Regions from separate parts of the Devosia sp. P1_H9 genome, predicted to be linked through region 1. Evidence: predicted binding sites of a transcription regulator. Region 1 holds the regulator's gene; each other region holds the start of a gene.
The links. The regulator PhoB, encoded in region 1, activates phosphate uptake and scavenging genes when phosphate is short. The targets are predictions, from matches to a motif close to TGTCATNNANCTGTCAT.
Positions count from the first base shown of each region.

Region 2: the regulator PhoB is predicted to act here: its motif matches at 2,489-2,505, upstream of AC1DYL_RS10380 (DUF2794 domain-containing protein).
Region 3: the regulator PhoB is predicted to act here: its motif matches at 2,022-2,038, upstream of AC1DYL_RS07985 (cycloisomerase).
Region 4: the regulator PhoB is predicted to act here: its motif matches at 1,878-1,894, upstream of AC1DYL_RS11310 (YdcH family protein).

Region 1 is NZ_JBFUCQ010000009.1:10,513-17,586, reverse strand. It holds gene pstC (phosphate ABC transporter permease subunit PstC) at 1-677, shown strand, start outside; gene pstA (phosphate ABC transporter permease PstA) at 674-1,993, shown strand; gene pstB (phosphate ABC transporter ATP-binding protein PstB) at 2,016-2,825, shown strand; gene phoU (phosphate signaling complex protein PhoU) at 2,846-3,541, shown strand; gene phoB (phosphate regulon transcriptional regulator PhoB) at 3,551-4,252, shown strand; gene AC1DYL_RS17260 (ThuA domain-containing protein) at 5,119-5,760, shown strand; gene AC1DYL_RS17255 (aldo/keto reductase) at 5,745-6,785, shown strand; gene AC1DYL_RS17250 (dienelactone hydrolase family protein) at 6,830-7,074, shown strand, end outside.
Region 2 is NZ_JBFUCQ010000004.1:387,890-394,963, forward strand. It holds gene acnA (aconitate hydratase AcnA) at 1-525, shown strand, start outside; gene AC1DYL_RS10370 (class I SAM-dependent methyltransferase) at 522-1,223, opposite strand; gene AC1DYL_RS10375 (DUF1223 domain-containing protein) at 1,406-2,155, shown strand; gene AC1DYL_RS10380 (DUF2794 domain-containing protein) at 2,526-2,924, shown strand; gene AC1DYL_RS10385 (GNAT family N-acetyltransferase) at 2,963-3,385, shown strand; gene AC1DYL_RS10390 (N-acetyltransferase family protein) at 3,382-3,879, opposite strand; gene AC1DYL_RS10395 (Bax inhibitor-1/YccA family protein) at 3,966-4,739, opposite strand; gene thpR (RNA 2',3'-cyclic phosphodiesterase) at 5,024-5,563, shown strand; gene AC1DYL_RS10405 (invasion associated locus B family protein) at 5,755-6,294, shown strand; gene AC1DYL_RS10410 (invasion associated locus B family protein) at 6,389-6,898, shown strand; gene rlmN (dual-specificity RNA methyltransferase RlmN) at 7,060-7,074, shown strand, end outside.
Region 3 is NZ_JBFUCQ010000003.1:388,427-395,500, forward strand. It holds gene AC1DYL_RS07970 (ribosome hibernation promotion factor) at 1-499, shown strand, start outside; gene AC1DYL_RS07975 (PTS sugar transporter subunit IIA) at 548-1,015, shown strand; gene AC1DYL_RS07980 (squalene cyclase) at 1,026-1,985, shown strand; gene AC1DYL_RS07985 (cycloisomerase) at 2,110-2,949, shown strand; gene AC1DYL_RS07990 (DUF1150 family protein) at 3,164-3,436, opposite strand; gene AC1DYL_RS07995 (Hsp20 family protein) at 3,452-3,871, opposite strand; gene AC1DYL_RS08000 (glycosyltransferase family 2 protein) at 3,997-4,863, shown strand; gene AC1DYL_RS08005 (ribokinase) at 4,864-5,757, opposite strand; gene AC1DYL_RS08010 (DUF1697 domain-containing protein) at 5,754-6,272, opposite strand; gene AC1DYL_RS08015 (YdeI/OmpD-associated family protein) at 6,269-6,871, opposite strand; gene AC1DYL_RS08020 (arylamine N-acetyltransferase family protein) at 6,871-7,074, opposite strand, start outside.
Region 4 is NZ_JBFUCQ010000005.1:117,423-124,496, forward strand. It holds gene AC1DYL_RS11295 (monovalent cation:proton antiporter-2 (CPA2) family protein) at 1-354, shown strand, start outside; gene AC1DYL_RS11300 (sulfite exporter TauE/SafE family protein) at 388-1,161, shown strand; gene AC1DYL_RS11305 (VOC family protein) at 1,180-1,566, shown strand; gene AC1DYL_RS11310 (YdcH family protein) at 1,672-1,842, opposite strand; gene AC1DYL_RS11315 (YdcH family protein) at 2,023-2,238, shown strand; gene AC1DYL_RS11320 (TetR/AcrR family transcriptional regulator) at 2,346-3,062, shown strand; gene purE (5-(carboxyamino)imidazole ribonucleotide mutase) at 3,162-3,626, shown strand; gene AC1DYL_RS11330 (5-(carboxyamino)imidazole ribonucleotide synthase) at 3,619-4,707, shown strand; gene rpsU (30S ribosomal protein S21) at 4,850-5,092, shown strand; gene AC1DYL_RS11340 (DUF992 domain-containing protein) at 5,285-5,749, shown strand; gene AC1DYL_RS11345 (alpha/beta hydrolase) at 5,931-6,746, opposite strand; gene AC1DYL_RS11350 (DsbA family oxidoreductase) at 6,799-7,074, opposite strand, start outside.

The sequences.
Region 1 (7,074 bases):
CGCTCGTCTCGATGCTGTTCGCCGTCCCCGTGGGCCTCATGGCCGCCGTCTACATGGGCGAATATGCCTCGAACCGGGTCCGCTCGACGGTCAAGCCGCTGCTCGAACTGCTCGCCGGCATCCCCACCATCGTCTACGGCATCTTCGCCGTCGTCACCCTCGGGCCCTTCTTCCGCGATCTCTCGATGGCGCTCTCCGGTGGCTTCGCCTTCATCCAGGCCCAGTCGGTGTTCACCGCCGGCCTCGTCATGGGTGTGATGCTGATCCCGGTGGTCTCTTCGCTCTCCGACGACGTGATCACCGCCGTCCCCCGCGCCATGCGTGATGGCTCGCTCGCGCTCGGCGCCACCCGGTCCGAGACCATCCGCAAGGTGATCCTTCCCGCAGCGCTCCCTGGCATCGTCGGCGCACTGCTGCTCACGGCCTCGCGTGCCATCGGCGAAACCATGATCGTGGTGCTTGCCGCAGGTGTGGCCGCCCGCATCAACTTCAACCCGTTCGAGGCGATGACCACCATCACGGTCAAGATCGTCAACCAGCTCACCGGCGATCTCGAGTTCAACTCACCGCAGACCCTGGTCGCCTTCGCGCTGGGCCTCACCCTCTTCGCCGTCACCCTCGGCATGAATGTCTATGCGCTCTATATCGTGCGCAAGTACCGGGAGCAGTATGAATGACCGACGCTGCCTTGCCCCGCGCAAGCCTTGAGGCTGCCACCACGTCACGCCGTGATTTCGGCCTGAAGCGCCGCCACGCCGCCGAGTTCCGCTTCCGTCTCTACGGCATCCTCGCGATCGTCATCGGCCTAGGGTTCCTCGCGATCCTGCTCTTCTCGATCTTTAGCAAGGGCTACACGGCCTTCGTCCAGACCACGATCACCGTGCCGGTGGAGTTCACGGCGTCGATCATCGACAAGAACGACAAGCGCGCCACCGATCCCAAGGTCCTGGTCTCGGCAAACTATCCCGTTATCGCCCGCAACGCCGTGGCCAAGGCCCTAGGCGTCTCCCTCGACGACAAGGCGGCGATGCGTCAGATCGCCGAGTTCGTCTCGGAAGGCTCGCGCGCCAATCTGCGCGAAGTCGTCATGGCCGATCCTTCGGTCGTCGGCACCACTCGCAGCGTTGCGCTGCTGGCCGCCGCCGATATCGACAGCGCCAACAAGGGCCAGATCGATCTCAATGTTCCCGAGGCCAAGCGCAAGGTTTCCGACCAGCAGGTCGCCTGGCTCAACCAGCTCAAGCAGCAGGGCGCCATCTCGACCCCCTTCAACTGGGGCCTGCTCACCTTCGGCGCCTCCAGCCGCCCGGAGACATCCGGCCTCAGCGTGGCGCTGATCGGCTCGCTCTACATGATGCTGATCGTGCTCTGCTGCGCGCTCCCCATCGGCGTTGCCGCCTCGATCTATCTCGAGGAATTCGCCAAGAAGAACCGCTTCACCGATTTCATCGAGGTGAACATCAACAACCTCGCGGCCGTGCCCTCGATCGTCTTCGGCCTCCTCGGTCTCGCGGTGTTCATCAACTTCTTCGGCCTGCCGCGTTCGGCGCCGATCGTCGGTGGCCTCGTCCTCACCCTGATGACGCTCCCCACCATCATCATCGCCACCCGCGCCGCGCTCCGCTCGGTGCCGCCTTCGATCCGCTCCGCCGCCCTCGGCATCGGCGCATCGAAGATGCAGATGGTGTTCGATCACGTGCTGCCGCTCGCCACTCCGGGCATCCTCACCGGCACCATCATCGGCCTGGCTCGTGCGCTCGGCGAAACCGCGCCGCTGCTGCTCATCGGCATGGTCGCCTTCGTCGCCGACAGCCCGACCACACCGCTCGATCCTGCCACGGCCCTGCCGGTGCAGATCTACATGTGGGCCAACGAAGCCGAGCGCGCCTTTGTCGAGCGCACCTCGGGCGCCATCATCGTCCTGCTCGTCTTCCTCGCCCTGATGAACCTTGCCGCCATTCTCCTCCGCCGCCGCTTCGAGCGCCGCTGGTAACCCCCCGACCTGGATGACCGACATGTCCCTCGAATCCGTTGCGACTACCGCCGCCCCCGTCTCGCGCCCCAACGCCCCGCCCAAGATGACGGGCGAGGATGTCTGCGTGTTCTACGGAGCCAAGCAGGCCCTGTTCGACGTCAACCTGAAGATCGAGCAGTTCAACGTCACCTCGCTGATCGGCCCCTCGGGTTGCGGCAAGTCGACGTTCCTGCGCTCGCTCAACCGCATGAACGACACCATCGATGGCTGCCGCGTCACCGGCAAGATCAACCTCGACGATGACGATATCTACGATCCGTCGATCGACGTGGTCGAACTGCGTGCCCGCGTCGGCATGGTGTTCCAGAAGCCCAATCCGTTCCCCAAGTCGATCTACGAGAATGTCGCCTACGGCCCCAAGATCCACGGCCTCGCCCGCAACAAGGGCGACCTCGACGAGATCGTGCACTCGTCGCTCCGCCGCGCCGGCCTCTGGAACGAAGTAAAGGATCGCCTGCAGGAGCCGGGCACCGGCCTTTCCGGTGGCCAGCAGCAGCGCCTCTGCATTGCCCGCGCCATCGCCACCAAGCCTGAAGTGCTGCTGATGGATGAGCCCTGCTCGGCCCTCGATCCGATCGCCACCGCGGTCATTGAAGAGCTCATTGACGAACTGCGTGAGAACTTCACCATCGTCATCGTCACCCACTCCATGCAGCAGGCCGCCCGCGTCAGCCAGAAGACCGCGTTCTTCCACCTCGGTAAGCTTATCGAGGAAGGCAAGACCGAGGACATCTTCACCAATCCGCGCAACAAGCAGACGCAGGACTACATCACCGGCCGTATCGGCTGATCGCAGAGGAATTCGAGAGAATGGCATCGCTCAACGAGCACATCGTCTCCTCCTACGAGGATGAACTCACCAACCTCAACAAGTCCATTTCCGAGATGGGCGGCATGGTCGAGCAGGCCATCACCGAGGCCGCCGTCGCGCTGCTGAAGCTCGACCACAAGCAGGCCCAGGACGTGCGCCTGTTCGACAAGAAGATCGACGAGATGCAGCAGAACATCAACGACGCTGCCGTCTCGATCATCGCCCGTCGCCAGCCGATGGCCGCCGACCTCCGCATGGTCGTCACCGCTATCCAGGTCGCCAACGATCTCGAGCGCACTGGCGATATGGCCAAGCAGTTGGCCAAGCGCGCCATGCAGATCGAAGCACTCGGCCTCGCGCCGAAATTCTACAACGGCGTCAAGCACATGAAAGAGCTGGTCGCCCGCCAGCTGAAGAGCGCCATCGATGCCTATCTTAGCCGCGACTCTGCCGCGGCCGTCGAAGTGTGCAATCGCGACGACGAGGTCGACGCGATGTACAACTCGCTGTTCCGCGAACTCCTCACCTACATGATGGAAGACCCGCGCAACATCACGCAGTGCACGCATCTGCTGTTCTGCACCAAGAGCCTCGAACGCGTCGGCGACCACGCCACCAACATCGCCGAAGCCGCGTACTACCTCGAAACCGGTCGCCATCTCGGCGCCGAGGAACAGCAGCGCCAGCAGCGCTAGGGTGATCCGATGTCCGCTACCATCCTGATCGTCGAGGACGAAGCCGATCTGGCCGTCCTGCTGCGCTACAACCTCGAGGCCGAAGGCTTCCGGGTCGCCACGGCCGCCTCGGGCGACGAGGCGGTGGAGCGCATCCGTGACGGCGTCCCCGACCTGATCCTGCTCGACTGGATGCTGCCGGGCCTCAGCGGCATCGAACTCTGCCGCCGCTGGCGTTCCCGCGAGGAAACGGCGCGCACCCCGATCATCATGATCACCGCGCGCGGCGAGGAAGAAGAACGCGTCCGCGGCCTCGCCACCGGCGCCGACGATTACGTCGTAAAACCCTTCTCGATCCCCGAGCTCCTCGCCCGCATCAACGCGCTGCTCCGCCGCTCCAGCCCGCAGCTGGTCACCGCCGTGCTGAAGGCCGGCGACCTCGAGCTCGACCGCACCAGCCACCGCGTCCGCCGCGGTGGCCGTGAAGTGCACCTCGGCCCCACCGAGTACCGCCTGCTCGAATACCTGATGCGCCACCCCGGCCGGGTCTATTCCCGCGAGCAATTGCTCGACGGCGTCTGGGGCAACGACGTCTATGTCGACGAACGTACCGTCGACGTCCACGTCGGCCGCCTCCGCAAAGCCATCAACCGCCACCGCGACGCCGACCCCATCCGCACCGTCCGCGGCGCCGGCTACGCCTTCGACGAACGCTTCGCCGCCGTAAGCTGAGATCTCTCCCTGATCCTCCCCCGCGTGGCGGGAGAGCGGGACCATGCAAAGCATGGTGGAGGGGCGTACAAGCCACGACGGTGGGGGGCTCGATGGTGCCCCAAACGCGATGCGGCACCTCCCCCTCTGACGGGGGAGGATGGGAGGGGGTGATCGGAGCCACAATCGTGAGGCCGGGCAAGGCGTTGCGAGAATCTTGCGCCGATCTATCCCCCCGCTCCGCCACCGTGCGATTCTCCCACCCATCCGCTGCACCGAAGCGAGATCATGACGAGTGGTTGGTGCGGTGGAGACCGGGTGGGCTGCGGGTCGCTGCAGTTCAGGCGGAAACCATCACGGCAAGGACCGGTTCGCCGGTCAAGCCGCTAGCACGCGAGGGTCGCTCGATGCGGAGCAGCCCAGGGGACGAAGCCTGGCACGCATGAGCCGGGCGGGAGCAACGAAGGCGGTGCTGGCACTCCGGCCGCCGACCGAGTTTCCCATCGTTCTCGCGATGCGGCAGGGGATGCGCCCCGGCCCTGGTGGCATAGGCCCAAAACCCCGGCCGGCCGGCGAGGCGTGAGCCTCTTTCATTCGCGGACTACCGCTACGGGGCAAACGCCTCGTCGGTCCCGCTTCGTTCCCTCCCGGGAACGGCTCTTTGAAACTCCGAAGCCCCTGGGGCTGTCGGACCTGTTCGCTCGTCGTGATGTCACCCCATCCACGGTGTCACCGCGGCGAAGGCCGGGGCCCATCCTGAGGTGCCTCGGCACCAGCACGTGAGCCAAAACATCCCGGCCCAGCCTCCCTTTCATCCCAATTGTCACTTGCCTTAACCCGCTGCCTTTGTTCAGGTCTCCCGCCGGTTCTCGGCAAGGACGAGGATAATGAAGACAGCATTGGTCGTATGGGGCGGGCTCGAATTGCACGAGCCCGAGAAGGGCGCGCACGTCGTGCGTGAGATCCTCGAAGGCGAGGGATTTGGCGTTACCGTGACGGACGACTACACCGCGCTCGGCGGCGATAATGTCGGCTCCTACGACCTGATCGTGCCGCAGATCACCGGCGGTGAACTCGACCGCGAGAACTCCATCCGCTTCTGCGCCGCCATCGAAGCCGGCACCGGCCTCGCCGGTTTCCACCACGCCCTCGCCACCAGCTTTCCCGGCAACGCGCGGATGCGCTTCCTCGGCGGCTGCACCTTCGCAACCCACCCCGGCGACATCATCACCTACCGGGTCGACCCGAGGGTCACCGACGATCCGATCATGGCCGGCATCCACAGCTTCGAGCACACCTCCGAGCAGTACTACATGCACGTCGATCCCACCGTTGAGGTCCTAGCCACCACCACCTTCTCCGGCGAGCACGCCTTCTGGAAAAAGGGCGCCAAGATGCCGGTGGTCTACAAGTCCGCCTACGGCCACGGCCGCGTCTTCTACACGGCGCTCGGCCACAAGCCGGCCGAACTCGACAAGCCCGAGATCAAGACCATCCTGCACCGGGGGCTCCTGTGGGCAGCTCGTTGATCCCCGTCCGTCCCGTCGGCGAGACCGGCCTCGACATCAGCCGCATCGGCTTCGGCGGCGCGCCGCTCGGCGACCTCAAGCGCGCCCCGACCGATGCCGGGGCGCGTGAAGTGCTGCAGGCCGCCTGGGAAGCCGGCATTCGCTACTTCGACACCGCGCCGTTCTACGGCGCCGGCCTGTCGGAACGTCGCATCGGCGATTTTCTCCGCGATAAGCCCCGCGACAGCTACACGCTCTCGACCAAGGTCGGGCGCCTCCTGGTGCCGGACCGCGCCTTCGCCATGGACCGCCACGGCGATCCCCGTGCCATGCCGTTCCGCCCGGTGTTCGATTTCACCTATGACGGGGTGATGAAGAGCTACGACAACTCGCTGCAGCGGCTCGGACTCGAGAGCATCGACATCCTGTTCCTCCACGACATCGGTGCCTTCAGCCAGCGCGAGCGCCATGCCGAGACCATGCGCCAGGCCCTCGAAGGCGGCGGCATTCGCGCCCTCGAGGAACTGCGGTCCTCGGGCGCCGTGAAGGCCATCGGGGCAGGTGTCAACGAGTGGCAGATCATCGACGAACTGATGAACCACGCCCACTTCGACATCTTCCTCCTCGCCAACCGCTACACCTTGCTGGACCAGCAGGTGATCGACACCCTGCTGCCGCGTGTCCTGCATGAAGGCGTCGCCATCGTCGATGGCGCCCCGCTCAACAGCGGCATCCTCGCCACCGGCCCGATCCCCGGCGCACAGTTCGACTACGCCCAGGCCAGCCCCGAAATGATCGAGAAAACCCGCCGCATCCAGGAGCTATGCAGCAAGCACGGCACCACCCTCATCCGCGCCGCGCTCAACTTCCCGCTCGGTCACGACGCGATCACCGCCATCATCCCCGGCTTCTCCAACGTCGCCGAGTTCAACGACAACCTCGCCGGCTACCGCAAGCCGATCCCCGATGCGCTATGGTCCGAGCTCAAGGCCGAGGGCCTGCTGCACCCGGCCGCACCTGGCCCCGCAACGCCGATCCTGACCTAGCGATCCATCCTCCCTTCCCAAGCCATTCTGACCGGAGTTTCCCCATGGGCGAACGCATCAAACTCACCGCTTCCGACGGCTTCGTCCTCAACGCCTACCGTGCCGAGCCGGAAGGCAAGCCGCGCGGCGGCGTGGTGCTCATCCAGGAAGTCTGGGGCCTCAGCAACTGGGTCCGCAGCGTCGCCGACCGCTGGGCCCGCCATGGCTACCTGACCATCGCCCCGGCGATGTTCGACCGCGCCGAGTACGGCTTCGAAAGCGAGAACTACGGCGCGGACCATTTCCCGTT
Region 2 (7,074 bases), on a different contig from region 1:
CGCGGCACCTTCGCCAACATCCGCATCAAGAACCAGATGGTCCCCGGCGTCGAAGGCGGCTTCACCAAGGGCCCGACCGGCGAAGTCATGGCGATGTACGACGCCGCCATGGCCTACCAGAAGTCCGATACTCCGCTGGTGATCTTTGCCGGCAAGGAATACGGCACCGGCTCGTCGCGCGACTGGGCCGCCAAGGGCACACGCCTCCTCGGCGTCCGCGCCGTCATCGCCCAGAGCTTCGAGCGCATCCACCGCTCCAACCTCATCGGCATGGGCGTGTTGCCGCTGCAGTTCGCCGACGGCGAGAGCTGGCAGACCCTGCATCTCGACGGCACCGAGACCGTCTCGATCGAGGGTCTCACCACGCTGACCCCGCGCTCCACCGTCAAGGTGAGGATCGTCCGCGCCGATGGCCGCGTCGAGGAGATCTCGACCCGCTGCCGTATCGATACGATCAATGAGCTCGAGTACTACCAGCACGGCGGGATCCTGCACTACGTGCTGCGCAACCTCGTCGCTGCCTAGGCAGTTGCCGGCGCTTCGATGAAATAGCAATTGCCCGCGGTGCGGACTTCGAGCCGCCCGTGGGCAAAGGCGAATTCGGTGACGGCCCGGCGCACCGGCAGCAGGTATCCCATGAACTGATGGTGCTCGAGGCCGGGGTTGAACTCCCAGTCGTCGCCGGCAATCGTCGCGCCCGGGAACAGGTGGAAGGCCAGCGTCAGGTCGTCATAGCATCCATGGAAGGTGTGCATCCCGTCGATGTAGATCAGGTCGGGCTTGAGCCCCATCGCGAACAGCTGGGGCAGCCCTTCGCCGGAGGTGGCGCGCAGTGGCAGCAGCCGGTCGCGCCATTCCCAGTTGAGGCTCATGAACACCCGGTAGTAGGAAAGCCCGTCCGCCTCTGCATGGGTGGCGATCTGCGGCCATTTCTTGCTGATATGCCGATAGTTCGCCGGCCACGGATCTATGGTGATCACCTGGGCATCGGGAAACTGCCTCAGGAAAAAGCGCGTGCTGCCGCCCAGTTCGCCGCCCACCTCCACGATGGTCTTGATCGGCTCGGTCCGGCTGGCGACGATCGCCTCGACCAGTTCGGCAAGTCCGCCGGTGGGCCGTCCGACCTCCGCCTCGCCCGCAAGCGCGGGGATGGGCCGTTCGGCGGGCCAGGTCTCGCGCATCGTTCCGTGGAGCTTTGCCGCGGTATCGATCATCGTGTCCATCGGGGCATCCTAGCAGGGTTCGCCGGCGAGCGTCGTTAAGCCACCCTTTCGCCAGTCCCGGGGATTGCGATCGGGTTTGCACCCCTGCAAACGCAACTGGGCGCGCCCAGTTCCCGGGACTTTCCGGCACTTTTCCCCATCACGTAAGCTCGCGCCGATTTGACTCGCGCGGGACAAATGGCGTGCCTACAACCGTTGCCATGCTTTTTAGACAGTTACTTTGCGGCGCCTCCTTTTCGCTTGCCCTGATCGCTCCAGCCCTCGCCGGCGAGATCAAGCTTGCGCCCAAGGCCGTGCTCGAGCTGTTCACCTCGCAGGGCTGCTCGTCCTGCCCGAAGGCCGACGCCATGCTCGACGAGATGTCGAAACGCCCCGATGTCGTCGCCCTCGCCTACCACGTCGACTACTGGGACTATATCGGCTGGGAAGACACGTTCGGCGCCAAGGAGAACTCGCAGCACCAGCGCGACTATGCCGAGAGCTGGGGCTCCTCGCGCATCTTCACCCCGCAGCTGGTAATCAACGGCAAGGGCGGCCTCGTCGGCTCGAAGCGTGACGCGGTCAACACCGCGCTTGGTGGCGCCACCCTGCCGCTCGACGTCAAGCTCGTCGCCGCCGCCGACGATATGCTGCAGGTCTCAGTGCCGGCCAACGCGGCGCATGGCGACGCCATGATCTGGCTCGTCACCTTCCTCGATCGCGCCGATGTCGCCATCGAGCGTGGCGAGAACGAAGGCAAACACGTCGCCTATTCGCAGATCGTCACCGGCCGCCAGGTGCTGGGCATGTGGAACCACGAGACCGGCGCCGAGCTGACGCTGCCGCTCGCCGAAGCGTTGACCGGCCGCTCCAACGGCGCCGTCATCCTCATCCAGGAAGACCGCGACGGCCTCCCCGGCCCCATCCTCGGCGCCGCCAGCTTCACCCGCTGACCCCCACCGACCTCCCGTCAGCCTTCAGCTAGTCCCGGGCCGGGGCGGGGCGCCTCGCCGCCATAACAAAACTCCCGCCAGCTTGCGCAGGCGGGAGGAGAATGACTGTGCATGTAAGAGGCGGCCGGCAAACGAGCATCGTGGTTTGGGGGCTCGGTCAGCCCGCTTGCCGGCCACTGGAGGCAATATGGATAAGGTGCCGGGCCAATCTGGCGCCAAGTGGGAGGGATTGTGACCGAATTGGGGATTCTACGTTAACCACTGCGGCAGGTGCTTACGTCGTCACCACGGCGTAACGCCGATGCATCCCGACCGGCTTGCCAAGCGTTGCGAATGACGCGATCATGACATTGAGGTGACGAGGCGAGGAATGGTGGACGAACCCGAGCAGCTTGGATCAGGGCTTCTCATCGATTTCGCGGCAGCCGCGAGCCCTGGTCCTGCAGAGCCCCAACCGGCCAACCACAACCGCTTCGTTCCGGCGGTTAGCTTCGAGCGCAAAGAACTCCAGACCATCCTTAACCTCTATGGCCGCAAGGTCGTCGACGGCGAGTGGCGTGACTATGCGATCGACTTCCTGCGCGACCGCGCCTTGTTCTCGATCTACAAGCGCGCCTCCGAGCGCCCGCTCTACGTGGTCGAGAAGAACCCAAAGCTCCGTCTCAAGCAGGGCCAGTACATGGTGCTGAGCCAGGACGGCCGCATCCTGAAGCGCGGCCACGACCTGTCGACGGTGCTGCGCGTCCTGGAACTCGCCCTCGTCAAATGATCACCGTCCGCCCGGCCGAGCCGGCGGATGCAGCGGCCATGAGCGCCGTGCTCACCGCCTCGATCCGCGACCTCTGCACCACCGATCACCGCAACGACCCCGAAATCCTCGCCGGCTGGCTGCGCAACAAGACGCCCGAAATGGTGCTGCGGATGTTCGACAACCCGAACGCCCAGTTGCTGGTCGCCGAGCATGACGGCGAGGTCGCAGCCGTCGGCTGCCTCAACGGCACAGACGAGATTGCGCTCAACTACGTCGCCCCGGGCCACCGTTTTGCCGGCGTCAGCAAGGCCCTCCTGGCCGACATGGAGGACCGCATCCGCCAGGCTGGCGCTACCCGCGGCAAGCTCACCAGCACCGGCACAGCCCGGCGCTTCTACCTCGCGTCAGGCTGGCACGAAGCCGGCCCCTGCGAGGCCGATCGCGGCATGGTGTGCTACCCAATGGAAAAGCCTCTCTAGAGGGCCTTCTGCATGTGGACGATATCCAGCCAGCGGGCGAACTTGTAGCCCACTGCATCGTAGCGCCCGACATGGCGGAACCCGGCCTTCTCGTGCAGCCGCACCGAGTTCGCCCGCTCAGCGGTAATCACCGCGATCATCTGCTTGAACCCCGCCGCCCGGCTCTGCGCCATCAGCTCGTCGAGCAGCCGTCCGCCGATCCCCTGCCCCACCGCATCCTGCGCTAGGTAGATCGAGTCCTCGCAGGTGAACCGGTACGCGGCGCGCGGCCGGTAGAACGAGGCATAGGCATATCCGAGCACCCTGCCGTCCCGTTCGGCGATGATCAGCGGATGGCCCAGCGCCTTCAGCTTGCCGAAGCGCTCCGCCATCTCGGTCTCGCCCGGCGGCTCCGTCTCGAACGTGATCACCGTCTCCTCGACATAGGGCCGGTAGATGGCCGTGATCGCCGGGATGTCTGACCAGGCGAACGGGCGGAAGACGACGTCGGACATTGAGAGCTCGCTGCAAACGAAAGGGCCGCGATCTCTAGTAGATCGCGGCCCTTCAAACTTCCAATCAGACTTGCTGATTGCTGGGATTATTCCCGGTTGCCGAACAGGCGCAGCAGCATCAGGAACAGGTTGATGAAGTCGAGGTAGAGGCTGAGAGCGCCCATGACGGCGGTCTTGTGCAGCACCTCGGCGCCATAACCCTCGTTGTAGCCTTCCTTGATCTTCTGCGTGTCGTAGGCGGTCAGGCCCACGAAGATCAGTACGCCGATCGCCGAGATGGCGAAGTCGAGCATGCTCGAAGCAAGGAAGATATTCACGATCGAGGCGATGATCAGGCCGATCAGGCCCATGATCAGGAAGTTGCCGATGCTCGTGAGGTCACGCTTGGTGGTGTAGCCGTAGAGGCTCATCGCGCCGAACGTTGCCGCCGAGATGAAGAACACCTTGGCGATCGAGGCGTCGGTATAGACCATGAAGATCGACGAGAGGCTCAGGCCCATCACGGCCGCGAACACCCAGAACAGCAGCTGCGCGGTCGCGCCGGACAGCTTGTTGATGCCGAAGCTCAGCACCAGCACGAAGGCCAGCGGCGCGAAGGCGATCACCCACATCAGCGGCGACGTATAGAGCAGTGCGCCCCACGAGGTGAGCATCGTGCCATTGGTCAGCTGCGCCACAGCCTGGCTCGGGTCGGTGGTAGTGGCGAAGGAGTTGCCGAAATAGGCAACAAGGCCGGTCACCACCAGACCGATGCCCATGTAGTTGTAGACCTTCAGCATGTAGCTGCGCAGGCCCTCATCGATGGCCGCGGCGGTTCCGGCCCGCTGAGCGGCGATAGTCGGACGGTCGAATTCAGCCATGACGAAATTCCTTTTCCTGGCGACGTGACGGGGCGCTCCTCCGAGCCACTGCCGTCGATCACACAATATGAGGGCACGCCCTGGCGAATACAAGACTTCGGGATCCCACCTTAACGTTCCGTAATGTCGCAATTCTTCAACGGTTTATCCGAGCCTTTTCGCCTCACGGCGCAGCCGCTTTACCACGCTGTGCTGCGTGTCTTGCGGGAGCCATCCTCCGTCGCTACGTTTCTTGTGTAGATGAGCGCGAATCACGTGGCTCACAGCGGCAAAGGGAGGGTCGATTGCCCAGGCTCTTTACCGGAATCGAGGTCCCTCCAGAGGTGGGCCTCGCCCTCTCGCTCAAGCGCGGAGGCCTGTTCGGCGCCCGCTGGATCGACACCGAGAACTATCACATTACCTTGCGCTTCATCGGCGACGTCGATCACCATGTGGCGAGCGAAGTCACCGACATGCTCGACCGCCTGGCCGACAGCGAGGCCTTCACGGTCAAGCTCGATCACCTGGGTTCGTTCGGTGGCAACACCCCCCGCGCCCTGTTCGCCGGCTGCTCCGCCAATGCCGCTCTCTTACGCTTGCAGGCGGCGCAGGAGCGGGTGCTGCAACGCTGCGGCCTCGCGCCGGAAGGCCGGAAATTCGTGCCGCACGTGGCTTTGGCCCGGCTCCGCGGCGTCTCCGCCGAGGAAGTCGCGAGCTTCATCGCCTTTTCCGGCCGCTTCACCCCGCTCGAGTTCAAGGTCGGTCGCTTCGTCCTGTTCTCGAGCCGTGACTCGGTCGGCGGCGGGCCCTATCTGGTGGAGCAGAGCTACCCGCTGGCGGCGTGAGCGTTAACGCTTCTTTCACCATGCGGGCCCAAACAGGATTTTCGGCGATTTGCCCTGTCAAATTGCCGACAAGATTGCCGCTAATGTCGCGACTTACTCAAAATGCGCGACCGGTTTGAGACCTTGGTAACCATGCCATGGCAGGATGCCCAGGTGCTGGTTGCGCAACTTCGGACAAGGATGTTCGGGCGATGACATCATCTCGTTTGGCGCTGGCAGGTCTCGTTGCCGGAAGCCTCTGCCTCGCACTGGCGGCCGTGCCGGCCTCAGCGCAGGAAATCAAGCAACTGGGGACCTTCAAGGCGTGGACCGCCTGGACCGGTACCGATGCCAATGGCGCCATGTGCTACATCTCGGCCTCGCCCGATGACTGGACCCCCAAGGAAGTGAACGGCAGCCCGGTGCGGCGCAGCCCGATCCATTTCCTGGTGATCAACCGCAAGGGCCTGGGCACCAAGAACGAAGTGCAGACCCAGGTCGGCTACCCGTTCCACCCCACCAATGCCACCGTCACTGCGACGGTCGACGGCAAGACCTTCCCCATGGTCACCGAAGGCGAAGCCGCCTGGCTCGCCGTCGAGGCGGACGAAGCGACCTTCGTCGAAGCGCTGAAGGCGGGCACTAAGCTCACCGTCAACGGCACCTCGCAGAAGGGCAACAAGATGTCCGACAGCTACAGCCTGTCAGGCGTCACCGCCGCCCTGGGTGAAATCAACAAGGCCTGCAGCTGAGCGGCGTGAAACCCCGCGCCCTTCTGGAACGTTCGGCGATTGAACCCATCAGGCTTTGCCTGCTACCAACCGCCGAACTGTTGAGGCCCTGCTCATGAAACTCCGCGCTCTCGCTGCCCTCGCCACGCTGACCGTGCCCTTGCTGGCCGGCTCAGCCATGGCGCAGTCGGTGAAGCTGCTCGGCGAGTATCGCGACTGGACCGCTTACACCGCCACCGAGTCGACCGGCCCGGTCTGCTTCGCACTGTCGCGGCCCACTGAAGTCACGCCCAGCCCCGACGATTTCACCGAGGCCTGGCTCTACCTTACCAATCGCCCCTCGGAGAGCGTCAGCAACGAGCTCAACCTCGTTGCCGGCTTCATGTTCGCCCCGGACACCACGGCCACTGCCACGGTCAGCGGCCAGAGCTTCGAGCTGTTCACCGAAAAAGACGCCGCCTGGCTGCAGAACCCGAGCGAGAACGAGAACCTCGCTGGTGCGCTCCGCGCCGGCTCCTCGGTCGTCATCGAAGGCACCAGCGACAAGGGCATCCGGATCACCGAAACCTTCTCGCTGAGCGGCGCCACCTCCGCCAGCCGCGCCATCGAAGACTGCACCGGCTAATCCCTTGATCCTCCCCCGCGTGGCGGGGGGGACCAGCGAAGCTGGTGGAGGGGGCCACCACCCACTCGGTGCAAGCCAGCCTCCCACCGCCGTGTTTTGCGCGATCCGTGCTACTATGTTATGTGCCGCGCCCTGAAACGCTCGGAAGCCGCCGCCCGCACATGTCCATCGCCCTC
Region 3 (7,074 bases), on a different contig from region 1:
CGACACGGTGGTGAAGAAGTATTTCGACGGCAACTACACCGGCCACCTCACCCTCGAACCGGAAGGCTCGGGGTTCAATGCCCAGTGCATGGTGCACCTCGATTCCGGCGCCGTGCTGCAATCGAGTTCATACGGCGGCGATGCGCTTTCGGCCTACCAGGTCATGGCCGACACCATCGAAAAGCGGCTCAGGCGCTATAACCGCAAGCTCAAGGCCCACCGCCGCCATGCCAATGGCGCCGATGAGGAGGCGCCATCCTACGTGCTCGCCGCGCCCAGCGACGAGGATGAGCTGCTGGAGGACTACTCGCCGCCGGTGATCGCCGAGGCGACCTCGAGCCTCAGGCAGATGTCTGTGGGCGAAGCGGTGATGCAGCTTGATCTTACCCAGGCGGAAGTGGTCGTATTCCGGCATGCTGGACATGGTGGCCTAAATGTGGTCTACCGCCGCGCCGACGGCAATATTGGCTGGATCGATCCAGCCCTCAGGCCGAACTAGGGCTCCGGAAAAGCTTGCACTTTCCGCATCCACGATGGGAAATTCTTGATGGAATTGGCTGACATCCTCTCCGAGGAGTCCGTGATTGTTTGCTCTGGGATCAAGACCAAGCTGGACGTGTTGCAAAGGCTTTCCGAGCGCGCCGCCAAGATCACTGGCCAGGACGCCGCGACCATCTTCGAAGCAGTGAACGATCGTGAGCAGCTGGGCTCGACCGGGCTCGGCAACGGCATTGCGATTCCGCACGGCAAGTTCCCCGGGCTTGGCGCGGTGACGGCCGTGTTCGCCCGTCTCGAAGCGCCGGTCGAATTCGAGTCGGTCGACGACCAGCCGGTCGATCTCGTCATGCTCCTGCTCGCCCCCATGGGGGCGGGCGCCGACCACCTGAAGGCCCTGGCGCGCGTTGCCCGGATCCTCCGCACCGATTCCGTGGTGGCCCGCCTGCGCCGCTGCCACGACGCGGGCGAACTGCACGGGATCTTGACCCAGCCCCTGGAAGCGACCCGGGCGGCCTAGCGGCACGGCGATGTTCCCCTCGGTGATCGACTGGCTGCTCGACACCGATCCAGCGATCCGCTGGCAGGCGATGCGCGATCTCCTTGATGCCCCCTCGGCCGCCTGCCAGGCCGAGCGCCGCAGGGTGGAGACGGAGGGCTGGGGCGCGCGGCTTCTCTCGCACCAGGACGCGGACGGCCAGTGGGCGGGTGGCGCGTTCGTTCCCGCCGGCTTCGATTGGGCCGAGTGGCGGGAGCGCGGGCAACCCTTCACCGCGACATGTTTCGCGCTGACCCAGCTCAGGGAGTTCGGCCTCGATCCACGATCCGAGCGCGCACGCCGGACGGTGGAACTGGTGGGCCGCAACGCCCGCTGGGACGAAGGCGGCCAGCCGTTCTGGGAAGGCGAGGTCGAGGAGTGCATCAACGGCCGCACGCTGGCGGACGGCGCATATTTTGGGGTCGACGTATCAGGTATCGTCGAACGGCTGCTGGGCCAGCGCCTCGACGACGGCGGCTGGAACTGCGAGCGGGCTAATGGCTCGCGCCGGTCGTCCTTTGCGACGACCATCAACGTGCTCGAGGGCTTGCTCGAGTACGAACGAGCGACCGGTGGCTCGGCTGAGGTACGCGCGGCGCGCAGGTCGGGCGAAGCATACCTGCTGGAGCGTCACCTGTTCCGGCAGCTCAGCACCTGGGAGCCTGCGGACGAGCAGTTCCTGCGTCTCACCTACCCCAACCGCTGGCGCTACGACATCCTCAGGGCGCTCGATTACTTCCGCTCGGCCGGAATCCTGGACGGCACCCGTCCCGATGCCCGCCTCGCGGAAGCGACCGAGCACTTGCGTAGCCGGCAACTCGCAGACGGCAGCTGGCCGCTCGACTGGAAGCCGGGGGGGCGGGTGTGGTTCGACATGGATGAAGGAGCAGGCCGGCCGTCGGCCTGGATCACGCTCAGGGCGCTGCGCGTGCTCAGGTGGTGGCAGGCCTGACGGCGAGGCCGGATGCTTCGCCGGAGCCCGCCCGCCTGTCACATGAGTTTCACCGACGGCGCATAGCGTCACGTTCGGTTGCGCCGCCGTAAGTGCGCCACCCCTAGCCGTTCAGGAGAATGAGATGTTTGCCAGATTGTCGCTGGCGGCAACGCTTGTTGTCGCCCTAAATTGCGTTGCGCCGGCCCTCGCCGAAGAGCCGGTGGCGATGACCTCGAGCGTGCTCGACAGCTTCGAGATCCCCGAGATCAACCAGGCCATCGGCGTCGATGCCGAGCATTTCTATGCGATCGACAACACCTCGATCGCCAAATACGCCAAGGACACCAAGAAGCTCGTGCTGAGCCGCGACTACGAGGATCTCGGCGCCATCCACTTCGACAGCGCCGTGGTGGTCGACGGCAAGATCTACATCGCCCATTCCAACTACCCGGTCTGGCCGATGACCTCGTCGCTCGAAATCTTCGATGCCGTGACGCTCGATCATCTCGAAAGCCACAGCTTTGGCATCCAGATCGGTTCGTTCACCTGGGTCGACCAGGCGGCTGACGGTACCTGGTGGGGCGGCTTTGCCAATTACAACCGGGTGTTCGACAAGAGCCCGGTCGCCTACGGCAACAAGTACAACACCCAGATCGTGCGTTTCACCCCCGATTGGCAGGTGGCGCAGGCTTACGTGATTCCGGATGTAGTGGTGGAAAAGTTCGACGACATGTCGAACTCGGGCGGCTCGTGGGGCCCGGACGGCAACCTCTATCTCAGCGGCCACGACCCAGCGGAAGCCTATGTGATGCAGGTCCCCAAGATCGGATCGACGCTCAGTTGGATCGGCACCGTGCCGCTGGCGATTGCCGGCCAGGGCATCGCATGGGACCGCTCGCAGCCCGGCGTGCTCTACGGCTTCGTGCGCAAGAGCAAGACGGTCAGCGTCAACAAGGTCGATCTCACGAGCCTTGGGGACTGATTGCCGATCCATTCTGAGGGTGTTTCGGCTCCCGCTCCTTGCCTTCTCCCCTTGCGGGAGAAGGTGGCGCGTGATCGCCGGATGGGCATCGCCTTGCGATGCACGGTGGGAACGAAGCGACGAACGACTGGAATATGGCGGAGAAATACCTCATCCGCCCTTCGGGCACCTTCTCCCACAAAGGGAGAAGGCTATCGTCTCAAACACGTGCGTCTCAGTGCAGCGTCACAATCCCGAAGGAGCGGTCGGCCAGCCACTCTTCCACGGCTTCCTCGCTGTCGCCCACCATCAACGGCGAGCCGTCGGCGGAGACCACGATATGGAAGTCGGACTCTTCGCTGAATTCGCTGTCGGGCAGGATCGGACCCATATCCGCGCCCTTGACGTGCTTGACGTAGACCACTGCATTGCCGCCGAGCGCCATGAACTGGGCTGGGGTCAGGTTCCGCAGGGGGTTATCTAGCTGCTGTTCTCTGTTCTCTTGCATGCGTGTTCCCCTTTCTTAGGCAGAACGTATCTCGATACGGCGGGCGATTTTTTCGGCTCTTGGACGAACAACTGCGATCATCAGCATGCCGTTCCTCAAAATCGCGTCTTTGACCACCATGCCGTCGGCGAGGAGGAAGTTTCGCTGGAACTGCCGCGCGGCAATGCCGCGATGCAGGTACTCCCGGCTGGCGTCGTCCTTCTGGCGGCCTCGTACCAGCAACTGGTTGTCTTCCACCGTCACCTCGAGGTCGGGCTGGCCGAACCCCGCGACGGCAATGGAAATCATAAACGTCTCCGCCCCCTCCGCATCGAGCGAACGCTCGATATTATAAGGCGGGTAGCCATCGGCGGCTTTGCTCATTCGATCGATGCGTTCTTCGAAGGCATCGAAGCCGAGCAAAAACGGCGCCGAAAACATGGAGACGCGCGACATCCGGATCGTCCTTGTTCCAAGCAACGGTGTGGAGCGGCCCTAGTTTCAGTGGCACCGTTCCATGCCCGTGATATGGGTCTCGGGACTTTCTCAATCAAGACCGCGAGCGGCGGGGAGCCTGGGCTTTGACGGACAGTACTGTGGCGGTGGTGATCCCCGCCTACAAGGCCGAAACCCTTATCGAAGAAGCGGTGCGCAGCGTGCTCGCGCAGACCCATGCCGATTGGGAAGCCTGGATCGTCACCGATGACGGCGAGGACTACGAAGAACTGCTCGGCCGCGCCGGCCTCGTCGACAGACGCTTCCATTTCCTCAGTTCCGGCCGCGTCGGCGCCGGTGCCTCACGGGCCCGCAACCTGGCGCTCGACCGCATCCAGACGCCTTACGTGGCTATCCTCGACGCCGACGACCGGATGAAGCCACGCAAGCTCGAACTGGCGGTCGCGGCGCTGGCTGAACAGCCGATCGTCGCATCGGCGCTCGACGTAATGGACCAGAACTACAACCGGCTGCGCCTGGTCGGCGACGGGCCGGACCAGGTGCTGACACCCGGCGCCTACAAGTTCGTCAACTTGTCGATGGATTCGATGATCGTCTGGGACCGCCGCCGCTGCGACGCGCGCTACGATCTCGAGCTCACCAACATGACCGATCTCGAACTATTGATGCAGCTATGGCGCACTGCCGGGAGCGTCCACCACCTCGGCACGCCGCAGCACGACTACATCAAGCTCGCGACCTCGATGAGCAACGGCATCGGCGTCACGGAAAAGATGATCGCCGCGAAAAAGACGCTCCTGTCGCGCCTCGAAACCAACCAATACCGCTTCGCCGCGCCCGGCACAGCGGAAGGGATCATCGCCTTTCTCGGCATCTCGCTGGCGGCAGAGGCGGCATATCCCATGGCCCTGGAAGAGCGGCCGGGCCTGCTGTTCGAGGATCACCTCGAGCCTATGCTACGGGCCTATGAGGCGCAGGTTCGGCGAGACTGACTACTTCAGCGCCGCTTCGACGTCCCTCAGATACGGCACCGCCGGCTGCGCCCCCGGCTTCAGCACAGCAAGGCTCGCCGCCACCGCCGCCCGACGCATCGCGGCCTCGAGGTCCAGTCCGCGGTCCAGCCCAGCGGCGAGGTAACCGCAGAACGTATCCCCTGCCCCGACCGTATCGACCGGGTCGACCTTCATCGCCGGCACCGCAAAACTGCCGGTCGGCGTCGCGGCCCGTGCGCCGTCCGGCCCAAGCGTCACGATCACCGTCTGGTTCTGCGATTTGGCCCAGTCGGTCATCGCCGCATCGAGCTTGTCCATGCCGGCGCCGGTCAGAAGCTCGAACTCGGTTTCGTTGGCGATGACGATCGAGGCCTGCTCGGCCACCGCCTTGGTGGTCTTCAGGAACGGCGCGGTGTTGAGGATCGAGACGACGCCCTGCGCCTTGGCCAGTTCCAGCGCCCGCACGGTCGCCACCTGTGGGATTTCCTGCTGCAGCATCAGCACCGAGCCGATGCCGAGGCCCGCGAGCGCCGCATCGGCATCAGCGGCGCTCATGGTGCCATTGGCGCCGGGGAGGATGGCGATGACGTTTTCGCCCGCCTCGTCCACAAAGATCATGGCGATGCCGGTGGCGCCGTCGACGATGCGCACGTGGCTCAGATCGACGCCGTCGGCGCGCAGAAGTTTGAGGGCTTCGTCCGCAAAACTGTCGGAACCTGCCGCGGCGAACATGCGGACTTCGGCCCCCGCACGTCGCGCCGCCAGCGCCTGGTTGGCGCCCTTGCCGCCGGCAGCCATCGAGAACTCGTTGCCCGGCACGGTCTCGCCGGGCTTGGGGATGCGGCTGACGGTGCCGATGAGATCAAGGTTGGTGGAGCCGAGGACAGTGATCAATTGAGGACCTTGGGGATGGTGTTCCAGTTGCGCATGGTCGCGATTGCGTCCTTCTCCAACTGCCGGTCGAACTTGTCCAGCCCCGGCCCGTGCCGGCCATCGGGCTGCCTGTAGCCGACGAGGTAGATATCGCGCGCATCGGCACGCACGACGTCGTAGTTGTCGGGGATGCCGGTGTACGTCGCGCCTGTCGGCAGCGGCTTGTCGAACAGCATGACGTAGCGATGGAAGTGGCCTTGTTCCGGGTAGGCGGCGAACGGCTTCGACGCCAGCATCGCCTCGATCTCGTCGCCCGACCGCATCACCGCCTCGCTGAACCAGCCCCAGCGCTTCTCGATCGCGGCTTCCAGCTCGGCCTTGGGATCATGCGCACATTCGAAGCGCACGTTGCCGCTGGCGAGGATGGTCTTGATGTTGCCGTAGCCGAGTTCCTCGCAGAGCGCCTTCAGCTCGGCCATCTTCATCTGGCGCTTGCCGACATTGACGGCGCGGAGGAACGCCACCCAAACCGTCACTTCCGCTTGCCCTGCGGGTAGATTGTCTCGCCGCGCTTCAGCATCTCGACGAAGCTCGCGATCTTCTTCTGCCGGCCGGCCTCGGTCTTCATGTTGTGGGTGCGGAAGGCGATGGCGAAGCGGTTCTGCTCGCTGAGCCTGCCCAGCATTTCCTTTGCCGCTGGTTCGGCGTCGATCGCTACCTGCAGGTCGTCGGGGATCTTCAGGTCCTTGCCGGCGCCGTAGGCCTTGTCCCAGCGGCCATCGGCCTTGGCCGCCTCGACATGCTTCAGTCCGTGCTCGGTCATCCGCCCGGATTCGACCAGCCGGGCGACGTTGTCGACGTTGATCTTGCTCCAGATGCTCTTCCGGCCGCGCTTGGTGTAGCGCTGCAGGAAGCTCTTGTCGTCGAGCCCCTTGCGCACCGCGTCGATCCAGCCCCAACACAGCACCACATCTATCGCCTGCTTGGCGGTGATCGAGGGTAGGCCGGAACCCACCTTGTGGATCTTGATCCAGACCTCGTCCCAGCTGTCGTGGTGCTGCGCCAGCCAATCGTAGAAGGCCTGCTCGTCCTTGAACTCGCGGACTTTTTCGGGGTCGACATAGACCGGCGCCATCAGGTGGGCTCGCGATCGATGATCTTCTGCAGCGCTGGGTCCAGCCGCTCGTCATGGGGCAACTGGATGCCAAGCGGACCCGCCAGCAGTTCGCGCATCTCGGCAACCGAGTTCAGCAGCCGCGCCTCGCTCGGCGCGCCGACGGTGTGGATGTTGAGCTTGCGGTTGAACAGCGCCAGGCGCCGGCCCTTTTCGACACGGGC
Region 4 (7,074 bases), on a different contig from region 1:
GCGGCGCGCGCTGTCGACCGCTCCCACGCCCACGACCTGATGGCGCTCGGCGTCCACGTCATCGAGCGCGAGACCTTCCGGGCCGCGATCAAGCTCGGTGAGCAAGCGCTGGTCGCGCTAGGCCAGGAAGAAGACGAAGCCAGCCGCGTCGCCAATGCCTTCGAAAAGCACGACACCCGCATGCTGCACGAGAGTTACGCCGTGCGCCACGACCAAGCCGCCTATATCGGCTTCGTGCGCCGCTCCACCGAGATGCTGGATGCGGTGATGAAGGCGGATCGGGAGCAGTCGGCTGCCCCCGGCGATGCTGCTGAAGGCGATATTGACAAGCCGGCGCCGCGAGCGTCCGACTAGCGCCGCGTTTTTCCCTCCGGTTCCCCTTTCCCCATGCCCGAACTCTACTTCTGGACCGTCGCGGTCCTCGCGGTCTTCATTGTTGCCTTGAGCAAATCGGGTCTGCTGGGAAGCCTCGGCATGGTCGCGGTGCCGATGATGTCGCTGGTGATGCCGGCGCGCGATGCCGCCGGCATGCTGCTGCCGCTGCTGCTGGTGATGGACGCCATTGCCATCTGGACCTACCGCAAGGATGCTGACTGGCGCATCCTCAGGATCATGCTGCCTGGCGCCATGGTCGGCACGCTGGTCGGCTGGGCGCTGTGGAGCTTCGTCAGCGACGCCATGGTGCTGCTGTTCATCGGCATCATCACCCTGCTGTTCATCCTCGATGCGCTGCTGCCGATCAGGAAGAAACTCGAGGGCCTGCCGCCGTCAAAACCCTGGGGCGCGTTCTGGGGCGGCTTTGCCGGCTTCACCAGCTTCATCAGCCATACCGGTGGGCCGCCGTTCCAGATCTACGTGCTGCCGCAGCGCCTGACGCCGGTGATCTATTCGGGCACCACCGCCTTCTTCTTCGCCATCGTCAATACGGCTAAACTGGTCCCGTATTTCTTCCTCGGCCAGCTCAACGTCGCCAATCTCGAGCGCGCCGCCATCCTTGCTCCGCTGGCCGTGGTCGGCGTGATGATCGGCGTCTGGCTGGTGCGCCGCATCTCGGTGAAGCGTTTTTACCAACTGACCTACTGGCTGGTGTTCCTGCTGTCGCTGAAACTGATCTATGATGGGGCCGTGGGCGTGTTCTTCGTCGGCGCCACGGCTGCCTGAGGGGGCAAGAGCAACCAGATGAGCATCGACTATCGCCTCGATCATATCGCGCTGCTGGTTCGTGATCTCGACGAGACGGCTAAGTTCCTCACCGAGGTGCTGCAGGTCCGCGAAGTGCCCGATCCGATGGGCGGCACTCACATCCGCTGGTTCGAGTTCGGCAACAGCCAGCGTTTCCACATCCAGGCGGGCGACGTCAGCAGAACGCACGTGGAAAAGCGCACGCACTTCGCGCTTTCCGCCCCTAACTTCGAGGCCGTCCTGGCGCATCTGCGCGCGCTGGGCGCCCCGTTCTCCGACATGCAGGGCACCCCGGGCGCGGTCAACACCCGCCCCGACGGCATGCGCGCCGTATTCCTCCAGGACCCCAACGGCTACTGGTTCGAAATCAACGACTTCAGGTAGCTGGCGGCTGCCCGACCAGGGTCTACTCGCGCCAACCGCCGGGCACGAAAAAAGGCCGCGGCGCTTGCCGTGGCCCTCACAACTGCATGGGATTCTATCGTTTCCTCAGGCTTCGCTGAGCATCCGTGTCAGCTCGTCCTTGATCTCCAGTTTCTTCCGCTTCAGTGCCGCGACGTACAAGTCATCGTGGCTGGGGTGGCTCATTTCATCCTCGATCTTCCGGTCTAGTTCCCGGTGACGCCGCTCGAGCGATTCGACGTGGCCTTCAGTCGTCATGACAACTCCTCTCCAGCTTTCTTCGACGCCCTGATCGTCACAAAAATTTCACGCGCTGTCGACGTGCAACCGTGCAACACCCATCCGGCGGTGCAAAATCAGGTGCAAATCCCCGACCGATCGGCTAACCCTTTGATGCAGGCCATTCCGCCTCGCTGAGGGACTCCGTCAACCGCTGCGATGCTGCCGCTTACCAAGGAACAAGAAGCTGCGCTCGGTCTGGAACTGGCTGCAAAACGCCAGGAACATGCCGATCTCGACGCCGCGATCCACACCCTCTCCGCCTCCGGTTATTCCGACCAGATGCTGATCCAGCGCATGAAAAAGCGGAAGCTGACGCTGAAGGATCGCATCGTGCAGCTCGAGAACATCCTGCTCCCCGACATCATCGCCTGAGCCGCTCTGCGTCCTGACGTCGCGCTCCACAATCGCAAATGGCCGTGCTAGGAAGCTGGACCGACCAGCGGTCGGTCCTAGCGCGCGACTGTCCTTGGGAGGGCGGAATGCCGTTTCCTCGTATCGTGAAATCCGCACCGGCCCGGCGCGACGAAATCCTTGATGCCGCCCAGCGCCTGTTTGCCGGCAACGGCTACGACGCGACGTCGGTCAACCAGATCATCGTTGCCGTCGGCGTGTCGAAGGGGGCGTTCTACCACCACTTCGAATCGAAAGAGGACCTGGTCGAGGCCCTCGCCTGCCGCTATGCGCGACAGACCGCGGCGCTGACCGAGCAGGAACTCTCCGACCCCACGCTTGATGCCTTCTCCAAGCTCACCGGGTTCCTTGGCACCATGCGTCGCCACAAGACGGAGACGGCCGCCGAGTTGCGCGCCACGTTCGAGCCGATGTTCCGGGCCGAGAACCTGCAGCTGTTCGAGCGCACGCAGCGCGCCGTGACCGAAGTGGTGCAGCCGATTCTCACCCGCATCATCGTCGAAGGCGTCGCCGAGCAGACCTTCGATACGCCCGATCCGGAAGGCGCAGCCGAGACCATCATGCATTTGATGACCTCCAACCGCCAACTGATCGTCGAGCTGTATCAAACCCGCGACCGGCTGCATTTCGAGCGCCTGGCGCAGCGCCTGCTGGCCAAGATGGAGTATCTGGGCACCGTCATCGATCGCATTCTTGGCCTGCCCGAGGGCAGTATCGAACTCGCCGATCGCAACTCTCTCGACGTGCTGGCCTGCGCGCTTGATCGGCCGCCGACCGCTGCCTGACCGCTTGCGCTCCGCGGCGCTGCCACCTATGGGTGACAACTTGAGTGCCGCGCCTTCCGGGGGACCAAAGTGCCGACCTCGCCACCCGTCGCCATCATCATGGGCAGCCAGTCCGACTGGCCCAACCTGCGCCATGCCGCCGAGACGCTAGACGCGCTGAAGATCGACTACGAAGCGCGCATCATCTCGGCGCACCGCACGCCCGACCGGATGTACGAATTCGCCAAGGGCGCCAAGGCCGAAGGCTTCCAGGTGATCATCGCCTCGGCCGGCGGCGCTGCCCACTTGCCCGGCATGGTCGCCGCGCTGACCCCCCTGCCTGTGCTAGGTGTACCCGCCCAGACCGCAGCGCTGGGTGGCGAGGACAGCCTGCTGTCGATCGTCCAGATGCCGCCGGGCATTCCGGTCGGCACACTCGCCATCGGGCGCGCGGGCGCCATCAACGCTGCACTGCTGGCCGCCGCCATCCTTGCCTTGTCCGACCCCGAGATCGCCTCGGCGCTCGATGATTTCCGCGCCGACCAGACCGCTTCCATCCCCGAGTTCCCATCCGACGATGTCTGACGCCCGTCCGCTGCCGCAGGGCAGCACCATCGGTATCCTTGGCGGCGGCCAACTCGGCCGCATGCTGGCCCTCGCCGCCGCCCGCTTGGGCATGAAGACCCACATCTACTGCCCGGATCCCGAGAGCCCGGCCTTCGACGTGACGCCGCTGAAGACCGTCGCTACCTATGACGACGAGGACGCCCTCGCCGCCTTTGCCGCGAGCGTCGACGTCGTCACCTACGAGTTCGAGAACGTACCGGCGAAGACCGCCGCATTCCTCGCCAACCTGAAGCCGCTCCGGCCGGGCGCCAATGCGCTGGCGGTGTCGCAGGACCGGCTGGCGGAAAAGGCCTTCCTCACCATCAACCGCATCCCGGTAGCGCCGTTTGCCGCCATCACCGACCTCGACCGGCTCGAGGCCGAGCTTGAAGAGATCGGCGCCCCGGCGGTGCTGAAGACCACCCGCCTCGGTTACGACGGCAAGGGCCAGCGCATCGTCCGCAACATGGAGGACGCGGCTCTCGCCTGGGAACTGCTGTCGCCCAAGCCGCTGGTGCTCGAGGCCTTCATCGAGTTCGAAAAGGAAATCTCGGTGGTCGTGGCGCGCAACGCGCTGGGCGAGGTCGCCGCCTTCGACCCCGCCGAGAATGTCCACCGCGACCACATCCTCAAGACCAGTACGGTGCCGGCCGACATCACTGGCAAGACCGCGAATAAGGCCGGCGAAATTGCCAAGACCATCGCGGCGGCCCTCGACTACGTTGGCGTGCTCGGCGTCGAGTTCTTCGTGCTGCCGGGCGGCAAGCTGCTGGTCAACGAGATCGCCCCGCGTGTGCACAATTCCGGCCACTGGACCGAGGCGGTGGCCATCACTGACCAGTTCGAGCAGCACATCCGTGCGGTCCTCAACTGGCCGCTGGGCGACCCCGCCCGCATGGCCGATGTGGTGATGGAAAACCTGATCGGCGACGAGATCGCAGCGATTCCCGAGCGGCTCGGGCCGGCCGTCAAGCCGCACGCCTACGGCAAGGCTGAGTCGCGCCGCGGACGGAAAATGGGCCACATCAACCGGGTTGCATTGAAAAAGCGCGCGAAATGAGCGATTTCGCGTGGCTGCCGGTGTGGACAAGCCGTTTCGATTGGCCTATATAGCCGCCCACGAATGACCGGTTCAGCCGGTCGGCGCTCCTTTGGGGCGTTCACATCAAACAGTTCTGACGTATTACGAAGGGCGGTTGCGCTTGCAAGTAGTTGTTCGCGATAACAATGTTGACCAGGCGCTGCGCGCACTGAAGAAGAAGCTCCAGCGCGAAGGCGTCTTCCGCGAGATGAAGCTTCGCAACTACTACGAGAAGCCGTCCGAGAAGAAGGCGCGCCAGAAGGCCGAGGCCGTGCGCCGCGCCCGTAAGCTCGCTCGCAAGCGCGCCCAGCGCGAAGGCGGCCTGCCCGCTCCGGCGGCTGCTGCCCGCCCCGCGCGCCCGTAAGAGCGCGTTCAGATTTGGTTCAGGAACGCCGCCTCACAAGGGCGGCGTTTTTGTTACGTACCGCCAGAATTCGCCCACACTTGTGCAGTCTCTGCGCAACCGGATGAGGCCTTGTGCCGTTGGCGGCAACGGATAGACTCCCGATCCACTCAGGGTCGACTAAAAACGCGTCAAACATTGAGGACTCCAATCATGAAGAAGTTCATCGCCGCGGCCCTCGCCGCTGTCATGCTGATGTCTGCCGGCGCCGCCCAGGCCGCCACTCAGGTGAAGGTGGGCGTGCTCTCCTGCTCCGTCGAAGCCGGTATCGGCTTCATCATCGGCTCGTCCAAGGACATGACCTGCCGCTTCAAGCGCGACGGCTACAAGACCGAAAAGTACCACGGCAACATCAAGAAGCTCGGCATCGACATCGGCGTCACCGGCCGCACCGAGATCGTCTGGCTGGTGTTCTCCGCCTCCAACACCAAGTACGGCAAGGGTTCGCTGGCAGGCACCTATGTCGGCGGCTCGGCTGAAGCCACCATCGGCGTCGGCCTCGGCGGCAACTGGCTGATCGGCGGCTCGCGCAAGGGCTTTGCCCTGCAGCCCTGGTCGATCCAGGGCCAGACCGGCCTCAACTACTCGGTCGCCTTCTCGGGCCTGACCCTGTACTGAGCCGGCGCACCGCGCTGGAGTTTGAAACGCCGGTCCCTTGGGCCGGCGTTTTCTTTTGGGCTGGTGGCTGTGGACCCCCACCCCTGTCCCCTCCCCGCAAAGGGGAGGGAGACGCTTTCACAAGTGCCAGTGTTCTGGTCCCCTCCCCGGGTGAAGGTCGGCTTGCGCCGGCAGATGAGCTCTAGCGCGCCGCCTCAACCCGCTCGAAGAACGTTCTCGCCCTGCCCCAGATGCCACGATCCCATAGGTCGCTGTGGCCGGCGCCGGGTTCGATCCACAGCTCATCCTTGTGCGGCGCCAGCACGTACACCCGCTCGCCGTGGCTGACCCCGATGGTGCGATCGGCCGTGCCATGCGCCACGTAGACCGGCTCAGTCACGTCCTTGATCCACTGGTCTACCGGGAACTGATCGAACATCAGCAGCCCGACTGGCAGGAACCAGTAGCGGTCCGCCGCGACCGACACCGCCGAGTCGAACGGTGTCTCGAGCAGCAGCGCATCGGCGTCCCGCCGGCTTGCCACGTACGTCGCCGGCCCCGAGCCAAGGGAGCGCCCCCAGAGGACGATTGGAAAGCCCTTGGCCGCCGCCCAATCGAAGGCGGCAAGAGCATCGGCCAGGATATGCTCCTCGGTCACCTCACCCGCCGAGCCGGGGAAGCCGCGATAGTCGAAGGCGAGGAAGCCATAGCCATCCGCAACGAACGCTTCGTAGCGCTCGTGCTCGCGTGAAAAGCTCTCGGCATTGCCGCGGAAGTAGAGGATCAGCGGCTTGCCCCCGGTGGGCGGCTGATACCAGCCGGCGACGGCCGAGCCGTCGGCACTCGGGATGCTGACGAGCTCCGCCTGCGGCAGCTTCGTCTCGCTCAGCGCGAACATCCGCCCACCGCGCTCGTACTGGAAGTCGCGCTGGAAAAAGTACATCACGCCCAGCACGATAAGGTAGGCGAGCACCACAACGATGCCCACGCCGACCGCGATCCGCCTCAGCCACTTCATGCCCTGCCCTCCATTGCGAAGGGCATGCCATGCGGATGGCGACAGGGCAATGTCAGCCCTGCGCCGCCAGCTTCTCGGGGTCGAGTGCGTATTCGAAGGCGCGGGCGAACACCTCGTCAGGCTGGCAGCCGGAGACCGCGAACTTGTTGTCGAACACGAAGAACGGCACGCCCTGGATGCCCTGCTGCGCCGCGGTGACCGCCAGCTCGTGGGTGATCGCCAACTCGCGTGGGTCGCGCACCGCGTCCAGCGCCTCGGCATGGGTGAAGCCGTGCTGCTCGGCGATGCCTGCCAGCACCTCGTCATCGTTGATCAGCTGGTGATCCAT